Regions from separate parts of the Enterococcus sp. AAFC-DPL-5182 genome, predicted to be linked through region 2. Evidence: a T-box and tRNA genes for the amino acid it is inferred to sense, from the RefSeq annotation. Region 2 holds a T-box; the other holds one or more tRNA genes.
The links. A T-box is a leader RNA that pairs with one kind of tRNA and senses whether it is charged. The one in region 2 lies ahead of leuS (leucine--tRNA ligase), so its partner is inferred to be a tRNA-Leu.

Region 1 (3,430 bases), 900 kb from region 2:
GCAGTGAGACCTTAAAAGATATCATTGCGGCTTTAGTCCAACCTGGAAGAGATATGCGTGATGAAATGCCAGCACCTCTTTTAAGAAAAGATGTTTTATCAATGGAAGATTTAAAATCAGGAATGGAATTGCAGGGAACGGTTCGTAACGTGATTGATTTTGGCGCGTTCGTTGATATCGGTGTGAAACAAGATGGTTTAGTGCATATTTCAAAACTAAGCACAAAATTTGTGAAACATCCAACTGACATCGTTGCCGTAGGTGACGTTGTGACCGTTTGGGTGGAAGATGTGGACACGAAGAAAGGGCGTATCAGTTTAACGATGCTGCCGCAAGCTGAAAGGAAAGATTGATTTTGAGTCGTTTTTCAACAGAGGAAAAACCAGCAAAGCCAGTATTTACCGATGATCAGTTACAAAAATTAGTAGAAGAAATTTCGTTGTCTTTTTTTGAAAAAAAGTTTAAACATAAAGCATTTTTCAATCGACGGTTGAAAACGACAGGTGGGCGTTATCATTTAAATTCTCATGATATTGACTTCAACCCAAAAGTCGTCGAATTATACGGTGAAGATGAATTGATCAAAGTAATCAAACATGAACTTTGTCATTATCATCTTCATATTGAAGGAAAAGGCTACAAACATAAAGATTCTGATTTCAAGACTTTATTAAAGCAAACGGGCGGCAGTCGCTATGTGCGCCCGTTAGTTAAACAAAAGCCTCAATCCTATCATCAGTATCAATGTGAGAAGTGTCAAACATTGATTTTAAGAAAACGTAGAATCAATACGCAAAAGTTTGTCTGTGGCAAATGCCATGGAAAGTTGATAAAGGTCTAGAGAAATCATAATACCGCCTTTTCTTTTTTAGAAAATGGCGGTATTATTGTTTTATCAATTAAACACAGAGTAGGTGAGCAGATGATTCAGGAATGGAATACAGTTATCGACTATTTATCCGAGAAAGAAAAAGCGACAGGCACTTATGATTTAGCGATTTTAGCTGGAAATAGTTTACCTTATCTTGCAGATGAGTTGATCGATTTATACAAGCAAAAAAAAGTATCCGCGTGTTTACTTGTGGGTGGCATTGGTCATGCTACGCCTTTTTTACGCAAAAATTTTAAAGTTATGGGCATAAACGTGAGTGACACAAGTGAAACTGAAATGTATTTAGAGTACTTTAAAGAAAAATATTCTCTCGATACAAGCTCATTTTTAACAGAGACAACATCAACTAATTCTGGTGAAAATGCCCTTTTTTCATTAAATACTGTAAAATCAATGGGAATCACACCCAAAAAAGTCTTGTTATTAGAAGATCCCATCTTACAAAGAAGAATCAAAGCAACTTTTAAAAAAGAATGGCAAGAAACCGACACAGTGTTTACAAACTATGTACCAATAGTACCTTACGTTACAGCTATCAATGAAACGATCAGTTTTGAAGATCCGAAGCTAAATGGTTTATGGAGCAAAGAATATTTTCTTTCTTTAGTTTTAGGTGAAATTCCACGACTAAGGAATGATGAATACGGTTATGGTCCTAAAGGCCGTGATTATATAGGTGAAGTAATGATCCCTCAGGATGTGTCTCTAGCATATGACAAGTTACTGCAGCGATTTGAATACAAGCAGAAACGGTGACAGGAAAATGGAGAATCTGAGATCGCAAAAAAACAACTTTCTGAGAAATTAAGTGGTTAGGCTGTGACTCGTAACGTTATATTCTAACCACTTTTTCTTGATTTGTTCTATATGAAGCATTGTAATTGTTTTAGTCAAAAAAGAAAGTAACTCAAGTTGTCCCTGGGAGTACTTTTTGGAATATTGACAAATACTAAGGTATATTCTATGATAGATTTACGCAGAAAGAGTGACTCATCTACTTTAATTTCAACAAAGAGTCGATTGATTATTTTATAAAAAGCGGTCATGGCGGAATGGCAGACGCGTCAGCTTGAGGGGCTGATGGGGGCAACCCCGTGGAAGTTCGAGTCTTCTTGGCCGCATAATTTTTTTAACAGATATGAAAAAATTGTGAGCAAAGCATCTTCCTTTTCAAGGAAGTGCTTTTTTAGGTTTATCTTTCAATGATTGTAACGTCCATTTACAAAACCCTATAAAGCGTTATAATGAATGTAAGCGTTTTACAAGGTTTTTGGTTTTATCATATAGTAAGAATGGGGGACTCATTAATGAGATTAAAAGGAAAAATTGCGTTGGTTACTGGAGCATCGATGGGGATGGGGAAAGAGCATGCTGCTTTATTTATTAAGGAAGGTGCGATCGTTTATATTGCGGATATCGATGATAGTTCAGGAAAAAAAGCAACTGCCGATTTAGGCGAAAATGTTCATTTTGTTCATTTGGACGTTACAAAAGAAGAGCAGTGGCAAGCTGTTATTGAGCAAATTTCTAAAGAGCAAGGTTTATTAGATATCCTTGTTAATAATGCGGGTATTAGTGTCTTTAAAAGTTTAGAAAATACCAGCCAGGATGATTTTATGAGGACGATTGAAATCAATCAACTATCTGTCTTTTTAGGGATGAAAACATCTATCGGATTAATGAAAAAAAGTCAATCAGCTTCAATCATTAATATTTCATCTATCGAAGGTTTTGAAGGAAGTATCGGTGGTTATGGCTATGTCAGTTCAAAATTTGCGGTTAGAGGCTTAACTAAATGTGCCGCTTTAGAATTTGCAGATAGGAATATCCGTGTCAATTCTGTGCATCCTGGCGGCGTTATTACGCCAATGGTCACCCAAGCAACGGGAGAACAAAAAGCTGCAATTGAACAATTCCAGCAAACAATTCCGATGAAAAGGATGGCTAATCCACAAGAAATCTCAAAATTAGTCTTGTTTTTAGCATCAGATGATTCTTCTTATTCAACAGGTAGTGAATTTATCGCAGACGGCGGTATTTTAGCGTGATACTCGAGAAAATACAAACGTGAGAGTGGACATTAGAGTTATTTCGTGTATTATAAAACTATGGAAACCCACACAGGATTATTAACCCATATCAAGGTGTTTAAAGAAAAGCCATACGCTATAACAGGGATGTTAATTTGGGAAAATGATGTCTGTATTAATTGTGTTATCAAAAACAGACCGTTTGCCACGTATGTACTGTCGTTACCGATGCACCAATACAAAATTGAGGTAAAAGGAAACTATAATAGTAGAGGGCAATTTGATGTAAAACATATGCGCATCGTTAACATAGATAGCTATATTGCTTTGATAGGAACACCGGAATGAAGAACTTGGGACGGAAGAGTTTATTTACGAAGCTTTCAAATCTTAGTGCTTTAGCACTTGGAAAATAAAGGGAAGTATTTTGTTATTCGTGATTTACTGCAATGTAATCAAAGAGTAACATAGTAATTTTTTCTGTTTCCACTGTTTATTCGGATTACTT
Region 2 (3,430 bases):
CTTGATTATAGAGTTTTTGATAGGGTTCTTTCGTTGGTACAACACCGATATCATACAAGAATTTATGCCAGAAACGAGCGTATAGCAAGTGGAGTACTGCGTGCTCTGCTCCGCCAATATAGATATCTACAGGCAGCCATCTTTCTAATTTCTCATAGTTTGCAATTTCATTTTTATTATGAGGATCGATATACCGCAAATGATACCATGAGCTTCCTGCCCATTGCGGCATTGTATTCGTTTCACGTTTCCCTTTTTTTCCGGTCTCAGGGTCAACAACATTGATCCACTCCGTAATATTGGCAAGTGGTGATTCTCCTGTTCCACTCGGTTTGATATCATCTGTTTTTGGCAATCTCAATGGCAGTTCAGATTCAGGAACTGTCGTTGTTGTTCCATCTTCCCAATGGATTACGGGAATTGGCTCACCCCAGTAGCGTTGACGAGAAAATAGCCAATCACGTAAGCGATAGCTGACTTCTTTTTTCCCTACTTGTTTTTCTTCTAACCATACATTTATTTTAGAGATGGCGTCTTCTTTGTTCAAACCATCTAAAAAGTCAGAATTGATGTGAACGCCATCACCTGTGAATGGTGCTTCTTCAATATTACCGCCCGCCAATACTGGAATAATGTCAATATTGAATGCTTTCGCAAATTCATAATCACGCTCATCATGAGCAGGAACCGCCATTATCGCTCCTGTTCCATAAGAAGCTAAGACATAGTCGGCAATCCAGATTGGGATTTCAGCACCATTCACTGGGTTTACTGCATATGCTCCTGTAAAGACGCCTGTTTTTTCTTTAGCTAAATCAGTTCGATTCAAATCAGATTTTTTAGAAGCCGCATCAATATAAGCCTCCACAGCCTCTTTTTGCTCAGGTGTCGTAATTTTTTTCACTAATTCTAATTCAGGTGCTAAAACCGTATAAGTTGCACCAAATAATGTATCTGGACGAGTCGTAAACACAGTAAATTCCTCTTCAGATCCGGCTACTTTAAACGTAACATTTGCCCCTTCTGAACGCCCAATCCAATTACGCTGCATATCTTTGATGCTTTCTGGCCAATCAACTAAATCCAAATCATCTAGTAAACGATCGGCATAAGCTGTAATTTTTAGCATCCACTGACGCATTGGTTTTCTGACAACATCATAACCACCACGTTCACTTTTTCCATCAATAACTTCTTCATTTGAAATCACTGTTCCAAGTTCTGGTACCCAGTTAACTGCCACTTCTGCTTCATAAGCTAATCCATGTTCATATAGCTTAGTGAAAATCCATTGTGTCCATTTATAATATTCTGGATCTGTCGTATTGATTTCACGGTTCCAATCATAACTAAAACCTAAAGAATTGATTTGACGTTTGAATGTTTCAATATTTTTTTTCGTAAACTCTGCGGGGTCATTTCCGGTATCTAAAGCATATTGTTCAGCTGGCAACCCAAATGCATCCCATCCCATTGGATGTAAAACACTATAGCCTTGACTTCTTTTCATACGAGACAAAATGTCTGTTGCTGTATAGCCTTCTGGATGTCCGACATGCAGTCCTTGTCCTGAAGGATATGGAAACATATCTAAAGCATAAAATTTTTCTTTACTTGGATCATCATGAGTAGTAAAGCTGTTATGTTTAGCCCAATATTTTTGCCATTTTTTCTCGATTTTTTTATGATCGTAACTCACGTTTTTCTCCTCCTGTTTAAGTACCTTTTTATTATGATATTTGATAGTGATTGGATTGTTGCTCTCTTTGTACGTCTTGTATTGTTCATCATCTGCTCTGGCATAGCCGACCGCAATGATTCACAACAAACAAAAAGTCCTACAGGAAAAAGTTCCTATAGGACGTGTGATCAACAACGTGGTACCACCTAATTTTACTTGTATAATTACAAGCCTCAGTGCTGTAACGGCCACCACCGATCTTACTTAGTAAAGTAGGGATAATTATCGAATCATCATCTATTACTCATTCAGTAAAATAACTCAAAGGTGAGTTCAAAAGCTTCTGTACGTATTTTCACCAACCATACGCTCTCTAAAACATGGTTCTTTCTACTATTCCTTCTCACTGTTTGTATATCTATCATGTGCTATCATACTACCAAATATTTCAATCAATTTCAATTGTTTTATTTAACTTTCAATTTTTGACCAATATAAATTGTATCACTAGATAAACCATTCATCTGTTTGATTTTTTGAACACTTGATCCATATTTTTGAGAAAGTCCCCATAAAGTATCCCCACTTTTCACCGTGTGTGAACCCGATGTTTGACTACCGCCTTGATTTCCAGAGGAATTAGTTGAACCCGTCGATCCTCCTTGGCCTTTTTTAATGACCAAACGTTGACCCGGATAAATAATATCTCCGCTTAAATTATTCCATTGTCTTAGATTAGTGATACTTATACCATTTGCATTGGCTATCGCCCATAAAGAATCTCCTGCTTTTACTGTGTAGTAACCGTTACTTGTTCCAGCGTTGCTTGAACCACCTGTATTACCGCCTGAACCAGTGTTGCCTCCGGTATTTCCACCAGCGTTACCAGAACCTTTTTTCACAATCAATTTTTGTCCTGGATAAATGATATCACCCTTTAAATTATTCCATTGACGTAAGTTCGCGATACTTGTACCATTTGCATTGGCTATCGCCCATAAAGAATCTCCTGCTTTTACTGTATAGTAACCATTACTTGTCCCAGCATTGTTTGAGCCACCTGTATTGCCACCTGAGCCAGTATTGCCTCCGGTATTTCCACCAGCGTTACCAGAACCTTTTTTCACGATCAATTTTTGTCCTGGATAAATGATATCACCCTTTAAATTATTCCATTGACGTAAGTTCGCGATGCTTATACCATTTGCATTGGCTATCGCCCATAGTGAGTCTCCTGATTTTACTGTGTAATAAGAGTTTGAAGTTCCAGTATTACCAGAACCACCTGTATTACCAGACGAGCCGCCATTATTACCGCCTGTATTGCCTCCACCTGTATTGCCAGAAGCTTTTTTCACGATTAGTTTTTGCCCAACATAAATAACATCACTAGAAAGTTTATTCCAGCTTTTGATATTCGCGATTGATGTGCCATACTTAGCCGACAATGCCCATAAACTATCTCCTGCTTTTACTGTATGCGTCACATCTTGGGTACTTGTGCCGCCTCCAGTATTGCCCCCATTGTTGTTTCCTCCAGTGTTGCCACCGTTATTACCGCCAGTGTTACCACCGCCTGATGAAGGAGTGTCATATTGGGTTAGGTTATATGTTGTAATAATATTATTCAATTTTGAATTATAACCAGGATCTGTTGCATAACGTCCTGTTAGCCAAGCTGTCGCGTCCTTGTATGAATTTGTGTTACTCTTCCATGCACCTGAATAATAATATACCCCTGCTTGAAAT

Region 1: it has a tRNA-Leu gene. The T-box ahead of leuS (leucine--tRNA ligase) is inferred to sense a tRNA for this amino acid. The anticodon was not compared.

What each region holds. Positions count from the first base shown of each region.
Region 1 is NZ_CM177101.1:2,262,668-2,266,097, reverse strand. Features, by position in the region: gene AC4BB7_RS10550 (Tex family protein) at 1-353, shown strand, start outside; gene AC4BB7_RS10545 (SprT family protein) at 356-841, shown strand; gene AC4BB7_RS10540 (ElyC/SanA/YdcF family protein) at 923-1,648, shown strand; tRNA gene AC4BB7_RS10535 (tRNA-Leu) at 1,931-2,013, shown strand; gene AC4BB7_RS10530 (glucose 1-dehydrogenase) at 2,200-2,940, shown strand.
Region 2 is NZ_CM177101.1:3,162,442-3,165,871, forward strand. Features, by position in the region: gene leuS (leucine--tRNA ligase) at 1-1,699, opposite strand, end outside; T-box leader at 1,855-2,097, opposite strand; gene AC4BB7_RS14825 (muramidase family protein) at 2,149-3,430, opposite strand, start outside.